Regions from separate parts of the Cetobacterium sp. 2G large genome, predicted to be linked through region 1. Evidence: riboswitches for the same ligand, from Rfam matches in the RefSeq annotation. Region 1 holds a riboswitch; each other region holds the start of a gene.
What was found. Region 1 has a riboswitch for cyclic di-GMP ahead of H5J23_RS06900 (GGDEF domain-containing protein). Riboswitches for the same ligand answer to the same signal wherever they lie in the genome.
Positions count from the first base shown of each region.

Region 2: linked by a shared signal. The riboswitch ahead of H5J23_RS08955 (HD domain-containing phosphohydrolase) and the one ahead of H5J23_RS06900 (GGDEF domain-containing protein) in region 1 are both predicted to bind cyclic di-GMP.
Region 3: linked by a shared signal. The riboswitch ahead of H5J23_RS12065 (hypothetical protein) and the one ahead of H5J23_RS06900 (GGDEF domain-containing protein) in region 1 are both predicted to bind cyclic di-GMP.

Region 1 covers NZ_JACHTH010000005.1:851,164-854,453, reverse strand. Annotated here, with positions in the region: gene H5J23_RS06910 (hypothetical protein) at 1-469, opposite strand, end outside; gene H5J23_RS06905 (3'-5' exonuclease) at 495-1,070, opposite strand; cyclic di-GMP riboswitch class I at 1,232-1,307, shown strand; gene H5J23_RS06900 (GGDEF domain-containing protein) at 1,442-3,290, shown strand, end outside.
Region 2 covers NZ_JACHTH010000005.1:1,277,169-1,280,458, reverse strand. Annotated here, with positions in the region: gene guaB (IMP dehydrogenase) at 1-1,448, shown strand, start outside; cyclic di-GMP riboswitch class I at 1,501-1,576, shown strand; gene H5J23_RS08955 (HD domain-containing phosphohydrolase) at 1,631-3,290, shown strand, end outside.
Region 3 covers NZ_JACHTH010000007.1:315,810-319,099, reverse strand. Annotated here, with positions in the region: gene H5J23_RS12080 (hypothetical protein) at 1-278, opposite strand, end outside; gene H5J23_RS12075 (hypothetical protein) at 551-724, shown strand; gene H5J23_RS14350 (transposase) at 967-1,389, opposite strand; cyclic di-GMP riboswitch class I at 1,586-1,661, shown strand; gene H5J23_RS12065 (hypothetical protein) at 1,801-2,526, shown strand; gene H5J23_RS12060 (hypothetical protein) at 2,591-3,193, shown strand; gene H5J23_RS12055 (hypothetical protein) at 3,278-3,290, shown strand, end outside.

The DNA of each region.
Region 1 (3,290 bases):
CTAACATAGGTTGAGTAGATGGATTAGAGGGATATTTTTTTCCATTAAACTTTAATATTGCTTGTCCAGGAGTTGCTCCTCCTCCTGAAACTTCCATTATAATGTCATTCCATCCCTTTGTTTTATTATCACTTATAATTATTGGTGTACAAACTAATGATAGTTCAGATATAACTTGATATCCTTCACTAACCTCTTTTAAAATAAGTCCGGAATCTCCTCCCGAGCCTCCTAACATAGGTCCATATGCATAAACTATAACTTCAGGTTTTTTATCTCCATTTAAATCTACTTTATTATACATGTAGTGAACTATATCCTCTCCTCTTTTAAGAGAATAAGTTTTAATTAAAGTTTCCTCAACTTCTCTGTCTCTTTGAGTTTCCGATTTCATTGATTTCATCTCTGCACTTAAAGATACCATACTTGTTAAAACTACTGACATTATAACTAAACATACCTTTTTCATCTTTCCTCCTATTATAATTTTTTAATTATTTGGCTTTTTCAAGAACTTTAGCTATGTTTTTATAAACCTCTCTTGTTGCTCTAATATCTTCTAAAGCATCGTGTGCATTTTCTAGTGAAACATTAAAATGTTTACACCACGTTTCTAATCTATTGTTTTCTAAAACTGGTAAAATTCCCATAACTTGAAGTGATTTTACTAAATTAAGAGTACATACGTTTAATTTAAAATCAATAAAGCTTCCCATAAATCTATTATTTAATCTATTATAAAAATTATATAACATTCTAAAATCAAATGGATAGTTATGACAAATCATAACTAATTTATCATTTTTATCATATCTATCTACATATTTTGAAAAAATTTTCTCTAACTCTTTTAATGCCTCTTCTGGCTCCTGCTCTTTGTTAAGTTCTTCTACTGTAAATCCTATAGTTTTTAAAGCACTTTCTGAAATATCTGCTCCGTTATGAGGTTTACATCTAATATTAAACCATTCTACAACCTCGTTATCTATCTCTATAGCACCAGCTATTTGAACTATTGCAGAGTTATCAGTTAATCCAGTTGTTTCTGTATCTAAATATAATAATTTCATACCTATCCTCCCTTTTATCTATATTTTAATAATACTCTATCATTTTTAAAATTACAATATAAAATATTTTATAAAACTTATTGAAATTCTCTACATACTTTTTTACAGTAAATTTCAAATTGATTAAACTACATTTATAATATATCATATGAATGCTTATTCAAACAAGCAGGCAAAATAAGGGAAACTTTATGACGCAAAGCTATAGGACCTGTAAAATGGTAGCCAGTTGCAACAATTTTTTTATAAAATTGTTGTTTTTTTTATTTTAGGATTAGTCCACCTAAAAAATACACATTTTTAGTCACTACTAAATAAGAATAACTTTACAAGCTAAATTTGTATTTAGATAAAATAAATGGAGGACAAAGTTGAAACTATTAAAAAATAGATTTTTAAAACTACTACTATTCTTAACTATGACAATGGTAGCTTTTTCAAATGATAATACTTTTTACCTAGGAATTCAAAACTATCCAGAGACTGAAGTAGAAATTGATGGTATTTCTATCAATGGAATTATCCGTGACCTCTTTAAAAATGAGTTAAAATTAAATGTAAAAGAAGTTCATGGTTCTTGGAGAGAAAGTCATAATAATCTTGAAAAGGGAACTATCGATGCCTTAGGGTTGGTCACAAAAAACACTGTTAGAAAAAACAATATATTACTTTCTAAACCTATTTTTAGTGAAAATCTATATGTCGCTTCTGATAAAATTCCTTTAGATTCACCATATGATTTAATGAATCAAACAATTTATGTGTTTAAAGGGGATGAAATTCCCATAAAGCATTTAAAAGATTTTTTAGAAAAAAACAACATAGATGCAAATATCGTAGAAGTTGATAATATTGATGATTTTAAAGATAATTTTTACTTAGACTCAGAGTTTATCGCTCTCAAATCTCAAAATAGACTATTAGTCTCATTTTTAGCTCCTGTTTGCATTGGTGTAAATAAAAAATATGAGTATTTATTACCTCACATAAATACTGCTTTGAATAAAAAATATAGTAAAAAAATATCTAATCACTTTAAAAATCTTCCATTATACTATCAAAGAGAAAGATTCCAAAATAGCTTAACTGAAGAGGAAAAAGATTTTTTATCACAAAAGAAATTTATAACAACTTCTCTTGAAGATGACATCTCTTTAAGTATATATATTAAAAATAGTGATCAATTTATTGGAATACTACCTGAATATATTGATAAAATTGCTAGTATTATTGAAATTCCAATAAAATATACCTACAACGGGAAAAAGTGGACATATATACAAAAAAAATTTAAACAAGAAGAGATTGATTTTTTAACACTTTCAACAACTGCTGAAGGAAAATCTAGCTATATCTTTTCAGAAGCAATCGATTATATCCCAATGCATCTACTTAACCATATTGATAGTGGTGATTATAATGTCGGCGTTTTAAAAGATGGAAAGTCTCAAGATATTGGTAAAGAATATTTTATAGAGGAAGATATGAAAATATACAACTCCACAGCAGAGTTATTTGAAGCTTTTAAAAAAGATGAAGTTGGTTATATAATAAGCCCATATAACATCTATGATAGAGACTGTGGTAAACAACATAAAGATATAAAAATAAAAGATATTCCTATTAATTTTGCTTTTTCAAAAAAACAAAAAATTTTAAGAGATATTTTTAATAAAGCAATTGCAGTTATTGGGGATATTGATAAAAATGAAATTAGAAATTTTGTTGAAATAGACCAGAAAGAATATGTTCTCAACATAACTGAAGAAGCTGAGGAAAAGAAAAAAATTTGGTATATAACTATATTTATACTTTTAGTACTAATTAGTAAAATAGTTTTCCAAAAAAAATTAACAAAAGCTTTAAAGTATGACCAATTAACTAATCTACCCAACAGGTATCTTTTTAATGAGTTTTGTAAAAAAAATGATTTTATCAAAGGTGCTGTTATTGTAATCGATTTAGATAATTTCAAAAAAACTAATGATAAATATGGTCATAGTAAAGGGGATTCAGTTCTTTCTGAAGTTGGAAAACTTTTATTAGATGTATTTCCAAGAGAAAATACTTTTAGAATATCTGGAGATGAATTTTATTTATATTATGGTGAGAAAAATCTTTTAGAAAGATTAGAAAAATTAATATATCTAGGTAAAAACTCCAATATTATAACTAAGTATAATATCTCTTTTAGTATCGGATACTATATTAAAAATGATG
Region 2 (3,290 bases), 430 kb from region 1:
GAAAAATAATAAAAGAAGCAATAACTTTTGATGACGTGCTATTAGTTCCAGCGAGATCAGAGGTATTACCGCATGAAGTGAGTTTAAAAACAAGACTTACAAAGGATATCGAATTGAATATTCCAGTTTTAAGTGCAGCGATGGATACAGTAACAGAAGGAGACTTAGCAATAGCTTTAGCAAGACAAGGTGGAATTGGATTTATACATAAAAATATGAGTATAGAAGATCAAGCTGCTGAAGTAGACAGAGTAAAAAGAAATGAAAGCGGAATGATAAAAAATCCAGTAACTTTAACTAAAGATTCTACAGTATGGCATGCTGAAGAGATAATGAGAAGATATAAAATATCAGGATTACCAGTAATTGAAGAAGATGGGTCATTGATTGGTATCATAACAAATAGAGATTTGAAGTATAGAAAAGATATGGATCAATTAGTAAGTGACATAATGACAAAAGAAAATTTAGTAACAGCACCTGTTGGAACAACATTAGAAGAAGCAAAAGATATATTATTAGAAAATAGAATAGAGAAATTACCAATAGTTGACGAAAATGGAAAGTTAAAAGGACTAATAACAATAAAAGATATTGATAATTTAGTAGAGTATCCATTTGCATGTAAAGATTCTCAAGGAAGATTAAGAGTTGGTGGAGCAGTTGGTGTTGGAGCAGATACTTTAGAAAGAGTAAAAGCTCTAGTAGAAGCTGGTGTAGATATAATAACTGTAGATTCAGCACATGGTCATTCAAAAGGTGTTATGGAAAAAATAAAAGAGATTAGAGAAAATTTTCCTAAGTTAAACATAATTGGTGGAAATATAGTAACTGCAGAAGCAGCTTTAGATTTAATAGAAGCTGGAGTAAATGCTGTTAAAGTAGGAGTAGGACCAGGATCTATTTGTACAACGAGAGTTGTAGCTGGAGTAGGTGTTCCTCAATTATCAGCAGTTAATGATGTATATGAAGTTTGTAAAACAAGAGGGATTGGTGTTATAGCAGATGGTGGAATAAAACTATCTGGAGACATGGTAAAAGCTTTAGCGGCAGGAGCAGATTGTGTAATGTTAGGAGGATTATTAGCAGGAACAACTGAAGCCCCTGGAGAAGAGATGATATATGAGGGAAGAAGATATAAAGTATATGTAGGAATGGGTTCAATGGCAGCAATGAAAAGAGGATCGAAAGATAGATATTTCCAAAATGATGCTAAAAAATTAGTTCCTGAAGGAATAGAGGGAAGAGTTTCGTATAAGGGAAGCTTGAAAGACGTTGTTTTCCAATTATGTGGAGGAGTAAGAGCTGGAATGGGATATTGTGGAACATCAACAATTGAAGATTTAAAAGTTCATGGAAAATTTGTAAAAATTACAGGAGCAGGATTAAAAGAGAGTCATCCGCATGATATTATTATAACTAAAGAGGCTCCAAACTATTCTAAATAGATATAAAAAGTTGACTTTAATGTTTTGATTGATTATAATTAAAGAGAAATCTTTATTTATAAGGCAAAGTAGGGGAAACCCTATGACGCAAAGCTATAGGGTCTTTAAAATGGCAGCCAGCTGCAGTAGTCTTTGTGATTATTGCAGTTTTTTTTTGCAAAAAATTATTTATGGAGGAAAAAATGAAAAAAATAATATTATTATATTTAATGTTAGTAAGTTGTAGTATTTTTTCAAAAGATAACATTAATATAACAATACCATCAAATACAACAGATATGTATTTGTATAAAGATTTAGAAAAAGGTGAATATCAAGGAGTTTATATAGATATTTTTGCAGATGTATTAAAAAATAAAAATATAAGTATAAATTTAGATGGTGAAGATAGTGACGTTGTACTAAGAACGATTGAAACTCTTGATGGGAAGAGAGTGTATGATTATTTTGATACTCCAATGATATATAGAGTAGGAGTTGTTGTTAATAAAAATTCCACACTTTCCAACTTAGGAAATGTAAAAAATTTGAAAGTAGCATATATTCCAAATCAACATGGATTAAAAGAGTTTAAAGAAAGATACAACAACTTAAATCTAGAAAAAATCGAAGTGAAAAACTTAGACGAAGGATTAGAAAAACTTTCAGAGGGAGAAGTTGATGCTTTTATAGCACAAGATTGGTATGATAAAAATTCAGGAGAAACAAATTATAAACTTTTAGAGAATATTAGATATAACGAACAAATAGCAATTAAGAAAAATTTGAAAAATATTCATAAAGAGATAGAGGAAACTATGGACACTATAGAAGGAGATAGTTTTCAAAAATTATTATCAAAAAATAGAATAGAATTTTATAAGTATTTACTAAAAGATACACCAAGTTATGAAAAAGTAAAGGAAAGCTATAAAACTATAAAAGTGAAATTAGGAAAAGATAAATTTATGTTACCTTTTTACTATGAACAAAAGGGTATTTACCAAGGATTAACAGTTAATATAACTAAAGAGTTAGAGCAAATAATAGGGGTGCCATTTGTTTTTATAAAAAATGGAGAATATGATATGGAAGGAATAGCCATTGAAAATAGTGAAGGTAAAAGTAAAATTAATTATACAAAACCATACTATGAAATGAAATTATCAGTGGCAAATAGAAAATCTGATGGGTTTATACAAAATATTTCAGATTTAGATAAAGCTAAAATATTAGTATTAAAAGGGGATTATAGCTGTACTTATTTAAAAAATATACTAAAAAATAGTCAGATAATAGAAGTTGAAAGTTATGAAGAGGGATTAGAAAAGTTATTAAGTCAAGATGGTGAATATTTAGTAGGTTATTTTAATATATTGACGGGAGTAATAAGTAATAATTTTTTAGATGATAAAATTAAAGTAGCTGGAATATTAAATGATTCTTTTGGAGTTAGTTTTGGAATTTCAAAAGAACAAAAAGAGTTATCAAATTTAATAGAAACAATATTAGAAAGTTTCACTGTTGATAAAACAGTTATAGATAATAATTTGTTAAAAAATTCTATAGTTACTCAAAATTATAAATTAATTTTAAAAATATCAATACCAGTAGTAATATTTATATTTATTTTAATAATATTAATAGTTAAATCTGAAAAAAATAGAAAAAAAGCTGAAGAATTAAGTTTTTCATTAATCGAAGTTTTAGAGATGGCAAATCAACTAAATGATGAAGATACAGGAGATCATGTGAAAAGACTAGGGATGTATTCAACCCTTTTATCTGAAAAGGCAAATGTTCCTACAGAATCAAGAGAGAATATTAAAAGATTTTCTTCTTTGCATGATATAGGAAAAGTTG
Region 3 (3,290 bases), on a different contig from region 1:
TTAAGAGGTTTAAAGCTGTAAGTACATAAAGTTCCTAGTTGGAAAAGTGGAACTGAAAATATATTTATTCTATTTCTTAATTTAAAAACACTAACTATTCTAGTGTTAGTTATTAAAAAAGAATTAAATGAATTATTGTAAGCTGAATAAAGAGTTTCATCAGGATAAATTATATCTTTATTTTTAGGATTTTTTAAAAATTCTTTGGTGTCTGTTGGTATCATTTTAAGCAAAGGGATAAATAAAAACCAAAACATTAATTTAAAAGCTCTTATCATAAGATTCACCTCATTTAGTATTTCTATTTATTTTTACTTTCTTTTTATATATATCCTTTTTAGAATAATATTTTCTTATTTGTTTAGTAGTTAGTTAGAAACTTGTTAGTGTTAGAGACGATAGATTGTAGTTTAGAATAGGGAATAGTTCCTTTAGCAATTATGATTGAAAAAAAATAAAAAATAATATATAATTTATTAGAAATAAAAAAATAATTTAATATTTAATTTAGTAGATTATTTGTAATAGTTAATTTAATAAGCTAAGGGGAATGAAATTAAGTATTATGTTGGACGATGAAGAAATCGTAACTGAAATTGATGGAACAGATGTAAAAGAACTTCTTTCGTTATACGAATATTTAGGAAAAGAAATTTGCAAAACTTATGAGTTTGATTATTCAAAATTATTAGAAATAATGATAAAAAGAGAGTTACAAAAATAAATTTAATGCTCTGAGAGTTAATAGAGTAAATAAATAATTGAATATAGAAAGCATTCTTTTATTAAATTAAAAGAATGCTTTTTTATTATATAAGGAAATTATAGAAAAAATTTAGGCAAAAAAATACTGAAAAATTTGAGATAAGACAAAAAAAATAGTATAATAATGCGAAAGCTCAAAGTTGTGAATACCACAAAATACCGCAGGTGTTGTGCGGGTGAATAGTTATTTGAGTTAACGTATTAAGAAAAACCAGTTTTAGGAAATATTACACCATATTTAATATGGAATATTTCTAAAAGAACAAGATTAGAGTTACATTTAGGGCAAATTAATGGATTCGTCTTAAAGGTTTTAAAAATACGTTCAGCCCAAGAAATTTTGCCTTTAAAAAGCTTAATTTTCTTGGGTTTTTTATTTTTATATCTTCTAGAATATAGCCCAAATCTTCTAATCATTTTAAAGTTTTTAGGTGGAATATGTGCTAATAATCTTCCAATAAATTGAGTCATGGGAAGAGTTAGAAATATTTTCTTTGGAGAGTCAGGTTTTTGATACCAAAATGTAACAGAGGAGTCCGTAATATCAGTAATCCTATATTCAGCTATTGCAGGACGCGCGAGATATCGTCCAATATATTTAGCAATTTCAAAAATATTATTAATTTTTTTATTTGTTTCTTTTTTTCAAAAAAAAGGAAAAATAAGTTAGGTTTTGTATATTAATTTGACTACAATATTGTGTACTAATAAAAGTTGAAATGGTTTGAAATAAAAAACTTTATTGGTATTATAGAAGTTTTTTTAAAAAAAAATAAAAAAATTTCTAATTGAAAAAATAAAAAAAATAATATATAATAGCATTTCAATACGGCAAACTTTAGGAAACTGAAGGACGCAAAGCTATAGGGCCTTTAAAATGGCAGCCAGTTGCACTTAACTTTTGTAATTATAAATACAAAAGCTAAGTGCTTTTTTATTTCCATAAATTTTAGTCTAAAAATCGTCTTTTTTTACTAAAAAAAGGATGGGAAAATACAATGTTTTTTAAATTACAAAATAGTCTAGGGGGGACAAATGAGGAAAATTTATCAAATTATTTTAATGTTTTTACTAATTTTTTCTATAACATTTCCATTTCATATTACACCAACATTTTTTGAAAAACGTATAGATGGTGGGGGAGGCTACCAAGAATTTACAATGTATAACAACAGCACAAAAACACAAAGATTTAAAATAGTACCACTACCTGGAACAGGTGAGTATAAAGGACATATGGATAAATGGATTGAGTTTAGTCCTAAAATAATAACAATTAAACCAAGAAGTGAGAGCACTTTAAAAGTTTATATAAAAGCACCTAAAGGAACTTCAGAGGGAGAATACTCAACATTTTTAAACTTTAAATCAGTTCCTGTACCAGAATTAGCAAAAGATGATGGAAAAAATGTTGCAGCAGCAGCACGTATGGCATTAAATGTTAATTTGGAAATTGTAGCCTATGTGGGGGATTTAAAACCAAAATTAGAAATAAGTAACTTAAAAATAAGTGAAAATAAAGAGAAGGAAACAGTAATCTCTTTTAATGTTAAAAATAATACTTCTAAAAGAGGTATTTGGTATAACATAGATATCATTGGTAATAACGATGGATATGAAACATTGGAAAAAGGAAGAATAGGAGTTGAAGCAACACAGGATGTAGTTCTAACTATGAAAAAAATGAAAAAGAGTGATATATCTGGAATTAGACTTAGAGATTCATCAACATATGAAGAGATAACTAAGAAAAAACTTTAATATCAAAAAACTTGATATATATTAGGGAACATAAATAAAAAAAATACATATGGGAGGAAACAAAATGAAAAAAGTTTTATTCGGAATCATAGCATTATCAATGGCGGCGTTTGCAGCAAACCCAGGAGATAAAGAAAATGGAGCATCAGTACCAGTAAGAGTAATAGCAGAGGTTGTAAAGCCAGCTAATGCACTAGTTATAACAGATGAGGCAGGAACAATATTAGATGAACTTTTATTAGATCATAAAATTGTTGGAGGAAGTGACAAAGGAGATTCAGTAATAGCTAAAAATTTCAAAGTTAAAGTGACTGGTACGGATGGAGCAGTTGATACAAAAAATAATGGTAATGTAACTATCGCATTAAATAAGACAACTACAACTTTAACAAAAGTTGGATCAGCAGCAATTCCTGCAAATCAAATAACTTCTAATTTAAGACTTGTAAATGGGACTGGAGATACGAATGCTCCTAATATTGGAGTAGATTCTTACGAATATAAAGCACCACTTTCAGGAGGAGAGCATCTAGGAACAATAACATCTACAATAGCAGCAGGTTCAGTTCCAACAACAGCAGGATCAGGAGCTTATGACAATAAAGTTTCTACAGATGCTATGCCAACATTAACAGTAACTTATGAAGCAGCAGGATCAGGAAAATAATAATTCCTTTAAACTTAGAGAGAAGCTCTATTCTCTCTTTTTTTAAGAGAATTATACACTAAATTAAAACATGGGGGCAGTTTTATGAAAAACATTT